DNA from 4 places in the Streptomyces sp. NPDC041713 genome. Region 4 is predicted to be linked to each of the others. Evidence: riboswitches for the same ligand, from Rfam matches in the RefSeq annotation. Region 4 holds a riboswitch; each other region holds the start of a gene.
The links. A riboswitch is a leader RNA that binds a small molecule or an ion and turns the genes downstream of it on or off. The one in region 4 is predicted to bind cobalamin.

Region 1 (4,829 bases), on a different contig from region 4:
ACGGGAAGGTCTTCGACATCGAGTACGTGGCCAAGGACTTCGACGCCGCGTGCCGCACCTGGGGCAAGAAGCTCTCGATCACGTTGCGCGACCGCGACGTCCGGCCCGCCGGCGAGAACGGCTACGTGTACCGCCACTGCTGAGCGATCCGGGCTGCCGACCGATCCGGGGTGCTGACCGATCCGGGCTGCCGGTGAAGGCGGCCGGGGTCAGCTCTCCGCCGCTCGGCCCGTCGGCGCGCCCGGCACCCCCGCCCCCACGAGCGCGGCCAACTCCTCCGCCGTGCGCGGCCCGTCGCCCGCCCCGGCCGGCAGGCCGTGCGCCCGCAGCAGCTCGCCGACGGCGATGCCCCACGGCAGGTGCAGCCCGGCCTGCGCCAGCAGGTCCCGCCGGCCCAGCGTCTCGGTGACCGGCCCGGTCCGCACCCCGGTGGGGGTCAGCAGCGCCGCGTCGTCGGCCCAGCGCAGGGCCAGATCGACGTCGTGCGTTGCCATCACCACGGTGGTCCCGGCGTCCCGCAGTTGCCGCAGGGTGACGAGGAGGCGTTCCTGGCCGTCGGGGTCCAGTCCCGCGGTCGGCTCGTCGAGGACGAGGACGCGGGGCCGCATCGCCACGGCGCCGGCGATGGCGGTCCGCTTCCGCTGGCCGTAGGAGAGCAGATGGGTGGGCCGATCGGCGAGGGCGACGATGTCGAGCGCCGCGAGCGCCTCGGCCACCCGGGCCCTGACCTCGGCGTCGGGCAGGCCGAGGTTGAGCGGCCCGAACGACACGTCCTGCTCGACCGAGGCGGCGAAGAGCTGGTCGTCCGGGTCCTGCACGACCAGCTGGACGGTGGTGCGCAGCCGGGTCAGGCCCTTGCGGTCGTACGTCACGGGTACGCCGTCGACCGTCAACCCGCCCGTGGCGGGGCGCAGTCCACCGCTGAGCAGGCGCATGAGGGTCGTCTTGCCGCTGCCGTTGCGGCCGAGCAGCGCCAGGGCGCGGCCCTCGACGACGTCGAAGTCCAGTCCGCTGAGCACGGTGGGCCCGTCCTCGTACGCGTAGGACGCGCCGCGCAGAGCGACCAGGGGCTCCCCCGGCCCGCCGCGGGCGCCCGGCTCGCGAAGAGCCCTCGGCTCGGTCATGGCAGGAACCTTTCCAGTACGAAGGTGAGGGCCACCAGGCCCGCGAGGAGGACGCCTGCGGCCGCCACGAAGGGCCGGGAGATCCGGGCTTCGGGGACGAGAACCCGCAGCGTGCCGTCGTAGCCGCGTCCGGCGAGCCCGGCCTGCAGCCGGCCGGCCCGGTCGAAGGCCCGCACGAACGCGGTGGCGCCGAGCGAGGCGAGGGAGCGCCAGGTGGCGGCGCGGGTGGTGTGGCCGAGCCGGGCGGCCTGCGCCTGCCGGATCCGGCTCATGGAATCCAGGAGCAGGAAGCTCATCCGGTACGTGACGAGTGCCACGTCCACGACCGGTGCGGGCACACCTGCCTTCACCAGCCGGGGCAGCAGGTCCGACATCGGTGTGGTGAACGCGAACAGCAGCACGCCGAGCGAGGCCGCGGAGGTCCGCAGGAGCAGTCCGCCCGCGCGCGCCGGGCCTCCGTCGGCGAGCGTCACGAAGCCCTCGGGGCCGCCCAGTTGGACGAGCAGCGTGAGGGCGCCGGTGACGCAGAAGCCGAGCGGCACGCGGTAGGCGCGCCACAGTTTGCGGGGCGGCACGCCCGCAGGTCCGAGCAGCAGGACGAGCGCCGCGGCCAGCACCAGCGCGGCGCCCGGCCAGGGCGGCAGCGAGATGGCGAGGACCGTGAGGCCGAGCCCGAGCACGGCCTTGTCCACGGGGTGCCGGCGGCGCCAGCGACTGCTGTGCGCCGCCGCGTCGATGGGCAGCACGCCGGGTCAGGCCTGCCCGGTCCCGGACCGGCTGCCCTCCGCGGCGACCGGAGCGTCGGACGCACCGGCCGGCACGCCGGTGGGCCGCTCCGCGTCCGCCTCCTGCGCCAGCGCCTGCTCCGCGCCCTGGCGGCGCCCCTTGCGCAGTCCGAAGTAGTACGCGAGGACACCGCCGCCCAGGGCCGCCTGCAGGGCGAAGAGCGCCGACTCGATCTCCCCCGAGGGGGGTTCGTACAGCGGTGAGAACCACGGCTTGTAGTCCGGCTTGATCTCGGTGATCGCGGTCTCGGCCTGCGCGTCGGCGCCGGCGAACGGCTCCTTCTCGTCGTCGCCGAGCCCGAGGGCCACGGGCAGCACCGCGAGCGCGGCGACCACCACGAGCAGCAGGATGTTGATTTTCGCGTTCCGGCTCATCGGGCGCTGGCCCCCGTCTCCGTCTTGGTCGTGGTCGTCGTCACGTCCGGCGTGCTCTTGCGCTGCAGCAGCACGCCGAGCCGGGTCAGCTCGCCCCTGCTGGACTGCACGAGCAGCCGCATCACCAGGACGGTGAGCAGCCCCTCGCTGATCGCCAGCGGGATCTGCGTGACGGCGAAGATGCCGCCGAACTTGCCGAGGGCCCCGAGGAACCCGCTGCTGGGGTCGGGGAAGGCGAGCGCCAGCTGGACGCTGGTGACGCAGTACGTGGACAGGTCGGCGACGAACGCCCCGAAGAACACGGCGACCATGAGCGGGACGTCGAACCGCTTGAGGAGCCGGTAGACCGCGTATCCGGCCCAGGGGCCGACGATCGCCATCGAGAAGACGTTGGCGCCCAGGGTGGTGAGCCCGCCGTGGGCGAGCAGCAGGGCCTGGAAGAGCAGGGTGATGGTGCCCAGCACCGTCATGATGGGCGGCCGGAACAGGATGGCTCCGAGCCCGGTTCCCGTCGGATGCGAGCAACTGCCCGTGACGGACGGGATCTTCAGCGCGGACAGGACGAACGTGAAGGCCCCGGAGGCGCCGAGGAGCAGGGTGCTCTCCGGGTGTTCCTTGACCTCACGGGTCAGGGAGCGGACTCCGTGGACGACGAACGGCGCGGACGCTACGCCCCAGGCGATCGCGTGCGCCGGTGGGAGGAAACCCTCGGCTATGTGCATGGCTCGGCAGACCCTCTCCAGCACCTCGTGGATGGACAACGCGCCTTGGCCGGTCTCCTGGCTGACGGGTCGTACCGACCGGACTCCGCCTTCCCGGGTGCGTGAGCACCCAGTGGCTGCCGCGAGGGCTGGAGCCGGACTTCCCGATCACAGTGGCGAGGGCCGCACCGGCATCACACCGGATTTCCCGTTCACCAAGGCGTGGCGACATTAGTGCGCAACTGATCTGCTGACAACTTGCGCACCGGTTGCGGCGGTGGCACACGGAGCGCGTGTACCACCGCGTACGCCCCTGCTCAGAGGTCGTGCGGAGCGTGCGTCAGCGCAGCCACTGGTCCTGGTCGGCGGGCCGGTACAGGGTGAGGGCCTTGGGGAGCTTGTCGAGGACGAGCCGCTGGTACGTGGTGTCCGTAACCTCACCGTCGTAGGCGAGGTGCGGGTCCCCCTCCACGACCTCCAGCTCCAGCCTGCGCACCTGGGCGGTCGTCAGGACACGGGAGTTGTGCAGGGTTCCGGTGAGGACGGCGAGGAGCAGCCGGGTGCGGGCCAGCGGAGTGCCGGCCTCCACGGCGCGGACGTCGAGGAGTCCGTCGTCGAGCTGGGTGCGGTAGGTCGGGGCGAAGCCGGCCGGGTGGTAGATGCCGTTGCCCGCGAAGAGCAGCCAGATGCGGCGCGGCCGACCGTTGATGACCACGGAGAGCGGGGTGCCCGTCGCCAGGACCTTGGCGAGGCCGATGACGAGCGCGGGCCATTTGCCGATGCGCTTCTCGAGCCGCTCCCGGGCGTGGACCAGGTCCGAGTAGACGCCGATGCTGAACGTGTTGAGGAAGAGCTGCTGTTCGCCGCGGGCGTCGATCTCCGCGGTGGGCGCGTCCGGTACGTCTCCGGTGGCGGCGCCGGGCTGCTGGTAGGCGGAGGCGCGTCCCACGTCGGAGGTGACGGCGTCGCCGGACCCGATGGCGCGGGTGACGTCTTCGAGCGTCACGTTGCCGAGGTCCACGGCGAAGTGGTTGAAGGTGCCGCCGGGGAAGACGGCGAGGGGCACTTGGTGCCGTGCCGCCGTGACGCTGCCCGCGTTGACGGTGCCGTCGCCGCCGCACACCCCCAGCGCCCCGCCGTCCGCGACGGCGCGCTGCGCGGCCGCGTCGAGCAGGGCCACCAGGTCGTCACCGGGTTCGAAGACGGTGATCGATGCTTCGGGGAGCAGGGTGCGCAGCGTGTCGGCCGCGTCCCTGCTCCAGGCGACGCCGGAGGACGGGTTGACGACCACGTGCAGGCCCTGGCCGTCCTTGAGCGCGGGGGCCGGCCGGCGCGGCGGGGCTGCGGCCGCCGCGGCCGCGGGCTTCACGGGCCACCAGCGGCAGGTGAGCAACGCGGCCCCGACGCCGATGAGAGCGCCGGCGGCGGAGCGGCCCCGGTGGTCCAGGCCCTTCTGGCCGCGTGCGTAGGCGAGACCGGCCGCGAACGGCAGGACGGCCAGGCCGTGCCGGGGTGACTCCATGACGACGGCCGAGGCGAAGGCGGTCGCCGCGGCTATGGGGCTGGCGGGCAGCGAGGCGGTGCGGGGGCGGGGGAACAGCGCGGGCAGTCCGTCCAGGACGGGCCGGGCGCTGCGGGCCGCGGGCTTGGCCAGCGCATGGTTCACAGCTGTGACGATCGCCACCGATCCGAGTCCGCGCAGGGCCGCCCGGCGAGCGCTCCGGTCCCCCGAGAGCCCCAGGGCCGTGGCGGCGCCCAGCCATACGGCGTCGTGCTCGACCGCCGTCCGGAGCGCCCGTTTCACGGCGCTGCCGCGGGCCGGGCCCACCAGGTCGAGGGCGGCG
Region 2 (4,829 bases), on a different contig from region 4:
CGCCCTCGCGCGGCTGGCGAAGCGGGGCACGCTCATCTGGTTCGGGCAGGCCAGCCGCACCCCGGTGACGCTCGACTTCTTCGACTTCTTCAACGGCCCCGAGTCGGCCGTCATCCGCCACTTCCACTACCTCGACGCCGACACCGGCCTCGGCGACGACCTGGCGGCTCTCGTCCGGCTGACCGCCGAAGGCCGCCTGCACCCCGAGATCGGCCGCGTCGCGGACTGGGCCGACACCGCGAGCACCCTCACCGACCTGCGGGACCGCCGCATCCGGGGCAAGGCCGTCCTTACGCTTTCCTGAGCAGCCGAAACATTCAGCAACCGCAAGGCAAGAAACCACAGAAGGAGCCCCACCATGACCGAGACCACGGCAACCACCGAGATCACCGAGCCCACCGCCTCGACCGACCCACGGGCCGTCGTCATCCGCTACGTCGAGGCCGTCCGCGACGGCGACGCCGACGTCATCTTCGCGAGTTTCGCCGAGGACGCGACCTGGCACTACCCGGGCGGGGACCTGCCGATATCGAAGGTGTGGCGGGGCCGCGACGCGATCATCAACGACTTCCTGGGCAGCATGGGGCCGATCCTCGTGCCCGGCACGACGAAGGTCGAGTTGGTCAGCACGATCGCCGAGGGCGACCGCGTGGTCGCCGAGTGGACCTCCAAGGCCCGGACCGTGCACGGCGGCACGTACGACAACCGCTGCATCGGGATCTACACGGTCCACGCCGGCCGGATCACGTCCGTTATCGAATACGCGGACACCCGGCACGTGGCGGCAGTCCTCTTCCCTGCCGGTAACTGACGTTTCGCGGCGTCGAGTTCTCCCACTCGACGGATGCCGGGTTCTCCGAGACTCCACACCGCGACTAGTTCGTGTTGTGCGTGGGGTAGACCTCGACGTCGGTGTAGGCGCCCTTGATCGCTCCCGCGCCCTCGGGCCACTTCAGGGTCACCGAGTGGGTCTCGTTCGGGGGCGTCACCAGAAGGTTGGTCGGGTGCGAGAGGCTGTCGCCGCTGCCGTCGATGTCAGGTGGTCGAGCCCCGGTTGATCATGGTGATGTCGATCCGGCCCGTGGACTCGTCCGGAGCGGCGTCCCGGGCGTCGATGGCCAGGTCCGCCGTCTTGCAGAACGTGACCTTGCCGGCCTTCGACGCGCCGCTCCCGGCACGGTACGCGCAGAGCGCGACGAAGGTGCCGGGCTACTTCGAGCGGGCGCAGGCGGCCCTGCGCCCGCTGCTGTCCGGCGGCCCCGGCCTGGGTCTCGTGGGCAGTCACTGAGCCGCGCCGGGGTGGGGCTCAGGCCGACCGGGGCGTCGGGAGGCGCGGCTCGTCAGGAGGCGTTGTCGAAGACGACGTTCTTGGTCTCGACCGCCCCCGCCGTCCGTCCCGGCGCCGCCTGGTGGGCCCAGTACAGGTTCGTGTGCGCGACGACCAAGTCCGGCGTCGGCGCGCCCCAGGCGGTCTTGTCGACCGTCGTATGCGCGTCGCTGACCAGCGTCGCGTCGTAACCCCTGACGAACGCGCCGTGGAGCGTCGAGCGGATGCACGCGTCGGTCTCCGCGCCGGCGACGAGGAGCCGCCCCACCCCGAGCCGCGACAGCACGGCCTCCAGCGTGGTGTCCTCGAACGAGTCGCCGTAGCTCTTCTCGACGAGCGGCTCGGCGTCCTCGGGCGTGAGTTCAGGGACGATCCGCCAGCCGTCGCTCCCGCGCGTGAGTCCCTCGTCGAAGTGCTGCACCCAGACGACCGGAACCCCTTCCTGCCGCGCCCGCTCGACGAGCCCGGAGATGTTCGCGACGACCTCGTCGCGCCGGTGGCTCCCCTCGACGACGTCCTGCTGCACGTCGACGACGAGGAGTGCGGTGTTCGGCCGGTTCTCCAATGTGGTCATGGTCTACCTTCGTTCGCTCGCGCCGGGCTCATCGCTCCCCACGCTAGCCCGGCCCACTGACACCGGATCCGGTCCCACCGCTGTCACGCTCGTGACCCGCTTCACATTCCGACCTGCCGGCCGGGGTGGGCGATCGGTTTGCGTGCGCCTAGGGTGAGCGGTGCAGCTGGTTCGCCCCGTCCGCCAGGCGGGATGCGTCGTAAGAGGGAACCCGGTGTAAGTCCGGGACTGCCCCGCAGCGGTGAGTGGGAACGACCGCCGTCAACAGCACTGGACCCGACCGGGTCCGGGAAGCGACGGCCAGTAGGTGTCCCGTGTCCGGCCGACACGCGACGTGCCCGCGAGTCCGAAGACCTGCCCGTTGCCCGCACGTGACGGATCGCGTGCGGCCCTTTCGGTGACCTCGTGGGCGGGTCGGCGTACATATCGAGCGGCACGCGCGGCATCCGCCCGCGACGTGGTCCGCCCGGTCGGTCGTCCCTTCGCGCCATGTCCGGTCTCCGGGAGAACCAGGACACATCTCGCGAAGGAGAGTTCCGTGACAGCGCAGCCCGCGACCGCGGCGGCACGAGCCACCGTGTACGGCTACCCCAGCCAGGGCCAGAACCGGGAACTGAAGAAGGCCGTCGAGGGTTACTGGAAGGGCCGCGTCACCGCTGCCGCCCTCCGGGAGACCGCGGCGGACCTCCGCCGCGCCAACTGGCGGCAGTTGGCCGACGCCGGCATCGACGAGGTGCCGACCGGGGACTTCTCGTACTACGACCACGTTCTCGACACCAGTGTCATGGTCGGCGCTGTCCCCGAGCGGCACCGCGCAGCCGTCCAGGCCGACGCCCTCGACGGCTACTTCGCGATGGCGCGCGGCACGCAGGACGTGGCGCCGCTGGAGATGACGAAGTGGTTCGACACCAACTACCACTATCTGGTGCCCGAGTTGGGCCCCGACACCGTGTTCCGGACCGACTCCGCCAAGCAGGTCGCCGAGCTGACGGAAGCCCTCGCGATCGGGCACACGGCACGCCCCGTCCTGGTGGGCCCCGTGACGTACCTCCTGCTCGCCAAGCCTGCGCCGGGCGTGGCCGCGGACTTCGACCCGCTGACGCTCATCGACCGGCTGCTGCCCGTGTACGCCGAGGTGCTCGCGGACCTGCGCGCGGCGGGCGCCGAGTGGGTCCAGCTGGACGAGCCCGCCCTGGTCCAGGACCGCACACGGGCCGAGTTGAACGCCGCCGAGCGCGCCTACCGCGACCTCGGAGCTCTCACCGACCGCCCCAAGCTGTTGGTCGCCTCGTACTTCGGGCGCCTCGGTGACGCGCTCGGCATCCTGGCCAAGGCGCCGGTCGACGGTCTGGCCCTCGACTTCACCGAGACGGCCGCCGCCAACCTCGGCGACCTCGCCTCCGTCGGCGGGTTGTCGGGCAAGCGGCTGGTCGCGGGCGTCGTCAACGGCCGCAACATCTGGATCAACGACCTGGAGAAGTCCCTCGCCACGCTGGGCACGCTCCTCGGCCTCGCCGACCGCGTGGACGTCGCCGCGTCCTGCTCGCTCCTGCACGTCCCGCTGGACGCCGACGCCGAGCGGGACATCGATCCGCAGGTCGCCCGCTGGCTTGCCTTCGCCCGCCAGAAGACGCGGGAGATCTCCTTGCTGGCGCGCGGGCTCTCCCAGGGCACCGAAGCCATCGCGACCGAACTCGCCGCCAACCGCGCGGACTTGGACTCCCGCGCCGGTTCCGCCCTCACCCGCGACCCGGCCGTTCGCGCCCGCACCGCCGCGGTCACCGAGGCCGACACCCGCCGCTCCCAGCCGCACGCGGAGCGCGCGGCGGCCCAGCATGCCGCTCTCGGTCTGCCGCTGCTTCCGACGACGACCATCGGCTCCTTCCCGCAGACCACCGAACTGCGCACCGCCCGCGCGGACCTGCGGGCCGGGCGGATCGACACGGACGGATACGAGGAGCGCATCAGGAACGAGATCCGCGGGGTCCTGTCCTTCCAGGAGAAGGCGGGCATCGACGTCCTCGTGCACGGCGAGCCCGAACGCAACGACATGGTGCAGTACTTCGCCGAGCAGCTGACCGGCTACCTCGCCACGCAGCACGGCTGGGTCCAGTCGTACGGCACCCGTTACGTCCGACCGCCGGTCCTCGCCGGCGACATCTCACGGCCCGAGCCGATGACGGTCCGCTGGACGACGTACGCGCAGTCGCTGACCGGCCGGCCCGTCAAGGGCATGCTCACCGGCCCCGTCACCATGCTCGCCTGGTCGTTCGTCCGCGACGACCAGCCGTTCGGCGACACCGCCCGCCAGGTCGGGCTCGCCCTGCGCGACGAGGTCAACGACTTGGAGGCGGCCGGGACTTCGGTCATCCAGGTCGACGAGCCCGCCCTGCGCGAGACGCTCCCGCTGCGCGCCGCGGACCACCCCGCCTACCTGGAATGGGCCACCGAGTCCTTCCGCCTCAGCACCAGCGGGGTGCGGCCGGACACGCAGATCCACACGCACATGTGCTACGCGGAGTTCGGCGACATCGTGCAGGCCATCGACGACCTCGACGCCGACGTCATCAGCCTGGAGGCGGCCCGCTCCCACATGCAGGTCGCCCGCGAACTCGCCGCTCACGGCTACCCGCGCGAGGCAGGACCCGGCGTGTACGACATCCACTCCCCGCGTGTACCGAGCGCCGAGGAGGCAGCGGCCTTGCTGCGTACGGGACTTGAGGCGATCCCCGCCGACAGGCTCTGGGTGAACCCGGACTGCGGCCTGAAGACCCGCGGCTGGCCCGAGACCCGCGCCGCTCTGGAGAACATGGTCGCGGCGGCCAGGACGGTCCGCGGGGAGCTGTCCGGCTCGTGATCCGCGCGGGCGCGGGGTCGGGCGTCACCGGGGCGCCGGACCCCGCGCCCCGGTGGCGCGGTGCGGTGGAT
Region 3 (4,829 bases), on a different contig from region 4:
CGCATGGGGCGCAGGGTCAGCTCGAAGCCCGGGTCGAGGAGGTTCTTCTCGCTGTTCGTCGTGGAGCTCATTACTGGCAGGCCTCGCAGGACTCGGGGTTTTCCAGGGAGCAGGCGACGGCGTCTTCGGGGGTCGCCTGCGTGGGGACGGGGGCGGGTGTGGTGGCGGCCGCGTTCGAGCCGCCGGCCGCGCGCGCGATGCGGGTGGCGGGGCGCGAGCGCAGGTAGTACGTGGTCTTCAGGCCCTGCTGCCAGGCGTACGCGTACATCGAGGAGAGCTTGCCGATGGTCGGCGTCTCCAGGAACAGGTTGAGCGACTGCGCCTGGTCCAGGAACGGGGTGCGCGCGGCGGCCATGTCGATCAGGCCGCGCTGCGGCAGCTCCCACGCGGTGCGGTACAGCGCGCGGACGTCCGCCGGGATCCAGCTGAAGCCCTGCACCGAGCCGCTGGCCTCGCGCAGCGCCTCGCGGGTCTGCGCGTCCCAGACGCCCAGCCGCTTCAGCTCCTCCACCAGATAGGCGTTGACCTGGAGGAACTCACCCGAGAGCGTCTCGCGCTTGAAGAGGTTGGAGACCTGCGGCTCGATGCACTCGTACACGCCGGCGATGGACGCGATGGTCGCGGTCGGCGCGATGGCGAGCAGCAGCGAGTTGCGCAGGCCGGTCGCGGCGATACGTTCCCGCAGCGCCGCCCACCGCTCCGGCCAGGTCAGCTCCACGTCGTAGTGGTCGGGGTGCAGGACGCCGCGCGCGGTGCGGGTCTTCTCCCAGGCGGGAAGCGGGCCGCCCCGCTCGGCGAGGTCGGCGGACGCCTCGTACGCGGCGAGCATGATGCGCTCGGCGATGCGGGTCGACAGGGCGCGCGCCTCGGGAGAGTCGAAGGGCAGCCGCAGCTGGAAGAAGACGTCCTGCAGACCCATCGCGCCGAGGCCCACCGGGCGCCACTTGGCGTTGGAGCGGCCGGCCTGCTCGGTCGGGTAGAAGTTGATGTCGACGACGCGGTCGAGGAAGGTGACGGCGGTGCGGACGGTCGCGTCGAGGCGCTCCCAGTCGATGTCGCCGTTCTCCACGAACGCGCCGAGGTTGACCGAGCCGAGGTTGCAGACGGCCGTCTCGCCGTCGTCCGTGACCTCCAGGATCTCCGTGCACAGGTTCGAGGAGTGCACGGTGTGGCCGGGCTCGGCGGTCTGGTTGGCGGTGCGGTTGGCGGCGTCCTTGAACGTCATCCAGCCGTTGCCGGTCTGCGCGAGGGTGCGCATCATCCGGCCGTACAGCTCACGGGCCGGGATGGTCTTCTTGGCCAGGCCCGCGGCCTCCGCCTTGCGGTACGCGGCGTCGAAGTCGTCGCCCCACAGGTCGACGAGGTCCGGCACGTCGGACGGCGAGAAGAGCGACCACGGCAGGTCGGCGGCGACCCGGCGCATGAACTCGTCCGGGATCCAGTGCGCGAGGTTGAGGTTGTGCGTGCGGCGCGCGTCCTCACCGGTGTTGTCGCGCAGCTCCAGGAACTCCTCGATGTCGGAGTGCCAGGTCTCCAGGTAGACCGCGGCCGCGCCCTTGCGCCGCCCGCCCTGGTTGACCGCGGCGACCGAGGCGTCCAGCGTCTTCAGGAACGGCACGATGCCGTTGGAGTGCCCGTTGGTGCCGCGGATCAGCGAACCGCGGGAGCGGATGCGGGAGTACGAGAGACCGATGCCGCCCGCGTGCTTGGAGAGCCGCGCGACCTGGTGGTAGCGGTCGTAGATCGAGTCCAGCTCGTCCAGCGGGGAGTCGAGGAGGTAGCAGGACGACATCTGCGGGTGGCGGGTGCCGGAGTTGAAGAGCGTCGGCGAGGACGGCAGGTAGTCCAGGCGGCTCATCAGGCCGTACAGCGCGGCGACCTCGTCGAGCGCGCGGACGCTGTCGTCCTCGGCGAGGCCGCTCGCCACGCGCAGCATGAAGTGCTGCGGCGTCTCGATGACCTGGCGGGTGATGGGGTGGCGCAGCAGATAGCGGCTGTGCAGCGTGCGCAGGCCGAAGTAGCCGAAGCGGAAGTCGGCGCCGTCGGCGAGCGCGGTGTCCACGAGCGCGTCGAGCCGGGCGGCGTGCGCGGCGACGAAGTCGGCGGTGCGGTCGGCGATCAGGCCCTCGCGGTGGCCGACCGCGATCGACTCGGTGAACGAGCGCACGCCCTGCGTGGCGGCCTCGGCGGCGACGGAGAGGGAGAGCAGCCGGGCGGCGAGCTTGGAGTACGCCGGGTCCTCGGAGATGAGCCCCGCGGCCGCCTCGGTCGCCAGCGTGCGCAGCTCCGCCTCGTCGGCCCTGGCCGAGCGGCCGCGCAGCGCGGCGGCGGCGACCCGGCCGGGGTCGGCGTCGGGGAGGTCGGCGGTGAGGTCGGTCAGGGTGCGCAGCAGCGCGGTCCCCGGCGCGTCGGCACCCTCGGTGCCGTCGGTGCTGGCACTGGGTCGCGGTGCCCGCGCTGACGCAGGTTCGGCAGGCGCGATGGTCACGTGGAGCTCTCCCTCGCTCGGCTCTGGGCCTGCGCGAGGGGACGGCACACACGGGCGCACCCGGACAGGGCGGCGTACCGCGTCCACCGGCCCATTCCACGAGGCCCGGACGGTCGGCACCCGGGCCGGACGGCACGGGTGCGCTGCTGGCAGGTCTTCGGACTCCGCGTACGACAAAGGCGTACACGTCCACCGTTGCGGGACAGTTCCGGACTTGCACCGGATTCCCCTGCGGCGACAGCGAGCACGAGCATACATCTTGTGTCGGCCCGCGGAAGCAGGCCCACATCTTGTGTCGGATCGCGGGGGATGGGGCCTAGAGTGTCAACGCGTAGGTGAGCAGCGGGAGGTCGGGGAGCGGGCACCAGTCGCGCTCCGGGGTCCGCGTGAAGCCGAGGCGTTCGTAGAGCCGGTGTGCGGTCCGCATGGAGGGCGAGGAGGACAGCACGAGCCGGCGCCGGCCCGCCTCCCGGGACCGCTGCACGCACGCGCGGACGAGTAGTTCGCCGACCCCGCGGCCGCGCGCCGCGGGCGAGACCGCCAGCATGCGGATCTCCGTCTCGTCGTCGCGCGCGATGTCGGCCAGGGCGCCGCCGGAGGGCACGAAGGTGACGCCGCCGAGCAGCGCGCCGTCCGCGGTGCCGTCCGCCACGGCGACCAGGATCTCGGCGTGCGCCGCGCGCCCCGCCACGTCCCGCAGCACGGGCAGGTACTGGTCGTCCGCCCCATAGTCCAGGTGTCCGTCGTCGAGATAGGCCTGCGCGGTGAGGTCGCCCAGCGCCGCGTACTCCTCGGGGCGTGCCGTTCTGATCGTGATGTCCATGGGGCGCAGTGTGCAACAGCGCACGACAAAGGGCCGCCGGTTTTCCGGCGGCCCTCCGGTGTCGGCGGGGCGGGAGCGGACTCAGCTCCGCGGGAGCGGGCTCAGTGGCCGGCGCCCGCGGTGGCCGGCGGCAGTTCCTCCACGACGCCGGGGTCGCCCGCGTCCGCCGTGTAGTCCTCCGGAGACGTCTCGTCGACGCCCTCGGGGGCCTTCAGCGCCTTCAGGACGAAGGTGAGGACCACGGTGACCACCACGTTCAGGACGAAGGCGGTGAGGCCGATGTAGCCGATCTCGCCGATGCCCGGGATCGTGTCGGAGGAGCCGCCGAAGTGCTTCTGCGTGGGCGAGGCGACGCCGTACGCGGCCAGCGTGCCGTAGACCATGCCGACCGCCCAGCCCGCGAGCAGCGCCCAGCGGTGGAACCACCGGGTGAACAGGCCGCCGACCAGCGCGGGCATCGTCTGCAGGATCCAGATGCCGCCCAGCAGCTGGAAGTTGATCGCCACGGTCTTGTCCATGCCGAGGACGAAGATGAGGGCGCCCACCTTCACCAGGAGCGAGACCAGCTTGGAGACCTTGGTCTCCTGCTCGGGCGTCGCGTCGGGCTTGATGAAGTCCTTGTAGATGTTGCGGGTGAAGAGGTTCGCGGCCGCGATGGACATGATGGCGGCGGGCACGAGCGCGCCGATGCCGATCGCGGCGAAGGCGACGCCGGTGAACCAGTCGGGGAACATGTCCTCGAAGAGCTGCGGGATGGCCAGCTGGCCGTTGTCGACCTTGACCCCGGCGGCGATCGCCATGAAGCCGAGCAGCGCGAGCAGGCCCAGCATCAGCGAATAGAGCGGCAGGATCGTGGTGTTGCGGCGGATGACGTTGCGGTTCTTGGAGGAGAGCGTCGCCGTGATCGAGTGCGGGTACATGAAGAGCGCGAGCGCCGAGCCGAGCGCCAGCGTCGCGTACGTCCACTGGCCGGCCTCGGGCGGCGCGAGGGCGCCGCGCGGTTTGCCCGTGCCCTCGTTGACCACCCCGAAGGCGTCGCCGGCCTTGGCGAAGATGTCGTCGAAGCCGCCGAGCTTGATCGGGATGTAGATGATCGCGACGGCGATGACGAGGTAGATCAGCCCGTCCTTCACGAACGCGATCAGCGCGGGCGCGCGCAGCCCCGAGGAGTACGTGTACGCCGCGAGCACCGCGAACGCGATCAGCAACGGCAGGTCCTTGACGAACCAGTTGGTGTCGGGGCCGCCACCGATGCCCATGACGTCGAGAACGGCCTGGATGCCGACCAGTTGGAGCGCGATGTACGGCATCGTGGCGAGGATGCCGGTGACCGCGACGGCCAGCGAGAGCCCCTTGGAGCCGAACCGCCCGCGCACGAAGTCCGAGGTGGTCACGTAGCCGTGCTTGTGCGAGACCGACCACAGGCGCGGCAGGAAGGTGAAGATCAGCGGGTAGACGAGGATCGTGTACGGGACGGCGAAGAAGCCGGCCGCGCCCGCCGCGTAGATCGCCGCCGGG
Region 4 (4,829 bases):
GATCAGCATGGAGAAAGGCGTCACCATGACCTCAGTGCAGGTCGAAGAGCACCACGGCGAGCCTGGCGGCAATGGTGTCGTGCAGGGCGGCCCGTCCGGCGAGGGCGAGGGTTACCAGCGCGGGCTCGGAGCCCGGCAGATCCAGATGATCGCGATCGGCGGTGCCATCGGCACCGGCCTGTTCCTCGGCGCGGGCAAGGCCATCCACAAGGCCGGCCCCAGCCTCATCCTGGCGTACGCCATCGCGGGCCTCGTCATCTTCTTCATCATGCGGGCGCTCGGCGAGCTCCTCATGTACCGGCCCGTGTCCGGCTCCTTCTCGGAGTACGCACGCGAGTTCATGGGCCCGTTCTTCGGATTCGTGACCGGCTGGACGTACTGGCTCTTCTGGGTCGTCACCGGCATCACGGAAGTCACCGCGGCCGCCCAGTACATGCAGTACTGGACCCACGACTCGTTCCCACAATGGGCCTACGCGCTCGTCTTCACCGTCATCCTGTACGGCGCGAACCTCATCTCCGTGAAGCTCTTCGGTGAGCTGGAGTTCTGGTTCTCGATGGTCAAGGTCACCGCCATCATCGGCATGATCCTGATCTGCGTCGGCATCCTCACCATCGGCTTCTCCGACGCCGGTGACACCGCGTCGGTGACCCACCTCTGGGACGAGGGCGGCTTCTTCCCCAACGGCATCGGCTCCACGCTGATGACCCTGCAGATCGTGATGTTCGCCTTCCTCGCCGTCGAGCTGGTCGGCGTCACCGCGGGCGAGTCCAAGGATCCCAAGACCGTCCTGCCCAAGGCCATCAACACCGTGCCGTGGCGCATCGCCGTCTTCTACGTCGGCGCGCTGATCATGATCCTGTCGGTGGTCCCGTGGACCACGTTCCAGCCCGACGTGTCGCCCTTCGTCGCGGCCTTCGAGAAGATGGGCCTCGGTATCGGCGCCGCGATCGTGAACTTCGTGGTCCTCACCGCCGCCCTCTCCTCCTGCAACTCCGGCATGTACTCCACCGGCCGCATGCTGCGCGACCTCGCGCTCAACGGCCAGGGCCCGAAGTTCTTCACCAAGCTCACGAAGAACGGCCTGCCGCTGGTCGGCACCACCGCCTCCGCCGCGTGCATGCTGATCGGCGTCTGGATCAACTACCAGTGGCCCGGCAAGGCGTTCACCTACGTCGTCTCCTTCGCGACCATCTCCGGCATGTGGGCCTGGATCATGATCCTCGCCTGCCAGATCCGCTACCGCCGCAAGGCCGACCGCGGCGAGCTCCCGCAGTCCACCTTCCGGGCGCCCGGAGCCCCGTACACCAGCTGGTTCGCGCTCCTGTTCATCGGCCTGGTCATCGTGCTGATGGGCATCGACAAGGACAACCGCGTCTCGCTCTACGCCGCTCCGGTCTGGATCGCGATCCTCACGGTCTCGTACCTGGTGCTCAAGAGCCGCAACCCGGAGGCCGCGGCCTTCAACCGGCAGAAGGTCGGCGTCTCCGCCTCCGCCTCCGTCGAGAAGGACTGACCTCACGCGGAAGGACTGGGGCCCCGAGGTCGCGGTCCACCTGTCCAGCATTCGGGCCCGCCCGTACCACACTTCGGTACGGTGCGGGCCCTCTGCTTATCCTGGCTCCCATGCTGACCATCACCCAGGCCCTCCACGACCAGATCGTCGCGCACGCGCGCAAGGACCACCCCGACGAGGCCTGCGGCGTGGTCGCGGGGCCGGAGGGCACCGACCGGCCCGAGCGGTTCATCCCGATGCTCAACGCCGCGCGCTCGCCCACGTTCTACGAGTTCGACTCGGGTGACCTGCTCAAGCTCTACCGCGACCTCGACGACCGCGACGAGGAGCCGGTGATCGTCTACCACTCGCACACGGCGACCGAGGCCTACCCCTCGCGCACCGACATCACGTACGCCAACGAGCCCGGCGCGCACTACGTCCTGGTCTCCACCGCCGACACCGACGACGCGGGCCCCTTCCAGTTCCGCTCGTACCGGATCGTGGACGGCGAGGTCACCGAGGAAGAGGTAAAGGTCGTCGAGGCATACTGAGCTTTACTCATGAGGGCGGCAGGACCCAGGAAGCCGGTGCGAACCCGGCACGGTCCCGCCACTGTGACCCCGTCCCACCCGGCAAGCACCGCCGGGGCCGGGGGAGTCAGGAACTGACCTGCCGCCCTTCTCCACGCAACACAGGGGACGCGGAAATCCCCTGGAGGAGGCAGCTCAGCCATGTCCCGACGCCACCGCCACCCCGGCATACGCGCACTCGCCGCGGCCACCCTGCTCGTCCCGCTCGCCGCGTGCTCGTCCTCCGGTTCCGGGAGTGACGCGAAGCCCGCCGCGAAGGCCGCCGGATTCCCGTACACCGTCACCAACTGCGGTGTGACGACGACGTACGACGCACCTCCGAAGCGCGCGGTCACCATGAACCAGCACACCACCGAGGTGATGCTGGAACTCGGCCTCGCCGACCACATCGCGGGCACCGCCTACCTCGACGACAAGGTCCTGCCGAAGTACGAGAAGGCGTACGCGTCACGCCCCGTGCTCGCCGAGGAGTACCCCTCGTACGAGAAGCTGCTCGCCGCCAACCCCGACTTCGTGTACGGCGGTTACCCGAGCGCCTTCCTCGCGGGCGACGGGCGCGGCCGCCCCGCGCTCGCGAAGTCGGGCATCAAGACGCGTCTGAACGTCGAGGGCTGCGCGAAGAAGCCCGTCGCCATGGACGACGTCTACCGCGAGGTCCGCGAGGTCGGCGCCACCTTCGGGGTGCGTGACCGCGCCGAGCGGTGGGTCGCGGGCGCCCGCCGCGAACTGGCCGCCACCGCGGCGAAGTCCCGGGGCAAGAAGCGGCACTCCGTCTTCGTCTACGACAGCGGCGACAAGACCGCGTTCACCGCGGGCGGCCGCGGCATCGGCAACGACATCATCGAACGGGCCGGCGGCCGCAACGTCTTCGCCGACGTCGACAAGTCCTTCACCGACGCCTCCTGGGAGAAGGTGGTCGAGCGTAGGCCCGAGACCATCCTGATCCTCGACTACGGCGCCACGACGGTCGCCCAGAAGAAGAAGCGCCTCCTGGAGGACCCGGTCCTACGGGACGTCCCGGCCGTCAAGAACAAGAGCTTCGCGGTGCTGCGGCTGTCGGACGTGGTCACCGGCGTACGAGCACCGCAGGCGGTGAGGAAGCTGGCGGCGCAGCTGTGAGGGTCATCCAGCCCGTGGGGCGGATCTTTCAGCCCGTCCGGCGTTTGAGGACGAGCCCGAAGGGCGATCGACGGGACGCACGGGGGCGCCGCCTCCTCACCCTGACGGGGCTCACCGCGGCCCTCGCGGCAGCGATACTCGCCGGGTTGGCCCTGGGCTCGGTCCGGATCCCCCCGGATCAGGTGCTGGAGATCCTCACGGGCCGGGCGGAGCCCTCCCCCTTCCGCACCATCGTGCTGGACGTCCGCCTCCCCAGGGTCCTGCTCGGCGCAGCCGTCGGCGCGGGACTCGCCGTCATCGGCACCGTCCTGCAGGCCCTCGTCCGCAACCCCCTCGCCGACCCGTTCCTGCTCGGCGTCTCCTCCGGCGCCTCCGTCGGCGCGGTCTCCGCGATCGTGCTCGGCGGCGTCTTCGGCCTCGGCGCCGCCCTGTCGACCCCCGTCACCATCCCGGCCGCGTCCTTCGCGGGCGCCCTGATCTCCCTGGTCCTCGTCTACTCACTGGCCAGGAGCGGCGGCGGTTTCGCCACCGGCCGGCTGATCCTCGCGGGCGTCGCCGTCTCGTACATCCTCACCGCGCTGACCAGCCTCATCCTGGTCACCGCGGACAGCGCCGACCACCTCAAGGAAGTCCTGTACTGGACGCTCGGCGGACTCGGCAGCGCCCGCTGGGACATGCTCGCCCTGCCCTGCGCGTCCCTGCTCATCGGCACGGCCCTCCTGATGGCCCTGGCCCGTCCCCTGGACCTGCTCCTCGCCGGCGAGGAGGGCGCCACCGTCCTCGGCCTGGACGCGGCCCGCTTCCGCGCCGGCGTCTTCGTCCTCGTCTCGCTGCTCACCGGCGTCCTGGTCGCCTACAGCGGGGCCATCGGCTTCATCGGCCTGATGGTGCCGCACGCCGCCCGCATGCTGGTCGGCGCATCCCACCGCGCCCTGCTCCCGGTCGTGGCGCTGATGGGCGCGGTCTTCCTCGTCGCCGCCGACCTCGCCGCGCGCACCGTCGCCGCCCCGCAGGACATCCCCGTCGGGGTGCTCACCGCGCTGACCGGCGGCCCGTTCTTCCTGTGGCTGCTGCGGCGGCGCACCGAAGGAGTGGCGGTATGACCCACCCGCCCCGGCCGGCCGGCGCCCTGCGCACCGAAGCGCTCTCGTACGAGGTGGAAGGACGTCTCCTCGTGGACGCCGTCGACCTCACCGCCGACCCCGGCGAGACCGTCGGCGTCGTCGGACCCAACGGCAGCGGCAAGACCACCCTGCTGCGCTGCGTGTACGGCACGCTGCGCCCCACCGCGGGCCGCGCCCTCCTCGACGGCGACGACCTGCACGCGCTGTCCGCGAAGGCACGCGCCCGCCGCCTCGCCACCGTCCCGCAGGACGGGCAGGCCGCCTTCGAGCTGACCGTCCGGCAGGTCGTCGCGATGGGCCGCTCCCCGCACAAACGGTTCTGGGAGGCGGACACGGCGGCCGACGACGCGCTCGTCGCGGCGGCGCTCGCCCGGGTCGGCGTCGAGGAGCTCGCCGACCGAGCCTTCCCCTCGCTCTCCGGCGGCGAGCGGCAGCGCGCGCTGGTGGCCCGCGCCCTGGTCCAGGAGCCGACCCTGGTCGTCCTCGACGAGCCCACCA

Region 1: linked by a shared signal. The riboswitch ahead of ACZ6CV_RS34845 (energy-coupling factor ABC transporter permease) and the one ahead of ACZ6CV_RS22810 (ABC transporter substrate-binding protein) in region 4 are both predicted to bind cobalamin.
Region 2: linked by a shared signal. The riboswitch ahead of metE (5-methyltetrahydropteroyltriglutamate--homocysteine S-methyltransferase) and the one ahead of ACZ6CV_RS22810 (ABC transporter substrate-binding protein) in region 4 are both predicted to bind cobalamin.
Region 3: linked by a shared signal. The riboswitch ahead of ACZ6CV_RS05860 (ribonucleoside-diphosphate reductase subunit alpha) and the one ahead of ACZ6CV_RS22810 (ABC transporter substrate-binding protein) in region 4 are both predicted to bind cobalamin.

The regions. Positions count from the first base shown of each region.
Region 1 covers NZ_JBVIZY010000018.1:101,899-106,727, forward strand. Annotated here, with positions in the region: gene ACZ6CV_RS34825 (endo alpha-1,4 polygalactosaminidase) at 1-143, shown strand, start outside; gene ACZ6CV_RS34830 (energy-coupling factor ABC transporter ATP-binding protein) at 210-1,124, opposite strand; gene cbiQ (cobalt ECF transporter T component CbiQ) at 1,121-1,870, opposite strand; gene ACZ6CV_RS34840 (energy-coupling factor ABC transporter substrate-binding protein) at 1,877-2,284, opposite strand; gene ACZ6CV_RS34845 (energy-coupling factor ABC transporter permease) at 2,281-3,006, opposite strand; cobalamin riboswitch at 3,037-3,220, opposite strand; gene ACZ6CV_RS34850 (diacylglycerol/lipid kinase family protein) at 3,326-4,829, opposite strand, start outside.
Region 2 covers NZ_JBVIZY010000004.1:29,371-34,199, forward strand. Annotated here, with positions in the region: gene ACZ6CV_RS13445 (zinc-binding dehydrogenase) at 1-304, shown strand, start outside; gene ACZ6CV_RS13450 (nuclear transport factor 2 family protein) at 359-811, shown strand; gene ACZ6CV_RS13455 (hypothetical protein) at 1,133-1,288, shown strand; gene ACZ6CV_RS13460 (isochorismatase family protein) at 1,341-1,901, opposite strand; cobalamin riboswitch at 2,051-2,277, shown strand; gene metE (5-methyltetrahydropteroyltriglutamate--homocysteine S-methyltransferase) at 2,440-4,758, shown strand.
Region 3 covers NZ_JBVIZY010000002.1:216,740-221,568, reverse strand. Annotated here, with positions in the region: gene ACZ6CV_RS05865 (ribonucleotide-diphosphate reductase subunit beta) at 1-71, opposite strand, end outside; gene ACZ6CV_RS05860 (ribonucleoside-diphosphate reductase subunit alpha) at 71-2,488, opposite strand; cobalamin riboswitch at 2,620-2,752, opposite strand; gene ACZ6CV_RS05855 (GNAT family N-acetyltransferase) at 2,805-3,311, opposite strand; gene mctP (monocarboxylate uptake permease MctP) at 3,413-4,829, opposite strand, start outside.
Region 4 covers NZ_JBVIZY010000007.1:154,660-159,488, forward strand. Annotated here, with positions in the region: gene ACZ6CV_RS22800 (amino acid permease) at 26-1,516, shown strand; gene ACZ6CV_RS22805 (M67 family metallopeptidase) at 1,627-2,049, shown strand; cobalamin riboswitch at 2,053-2,185, shown strand; gene ACZ6CV_RS22810 (ABC transporter substrate-binding protein) at 2,230-3,207, shown strand; gene ACZ6CV_RS22815 (FecCD family ABC transporter permease) at 3,309-4,310, shown strand; gene ACZ6CV_RS22820 (ABC transporter ATP-binding protein) at 4,307-4,829, shown strand, end outside.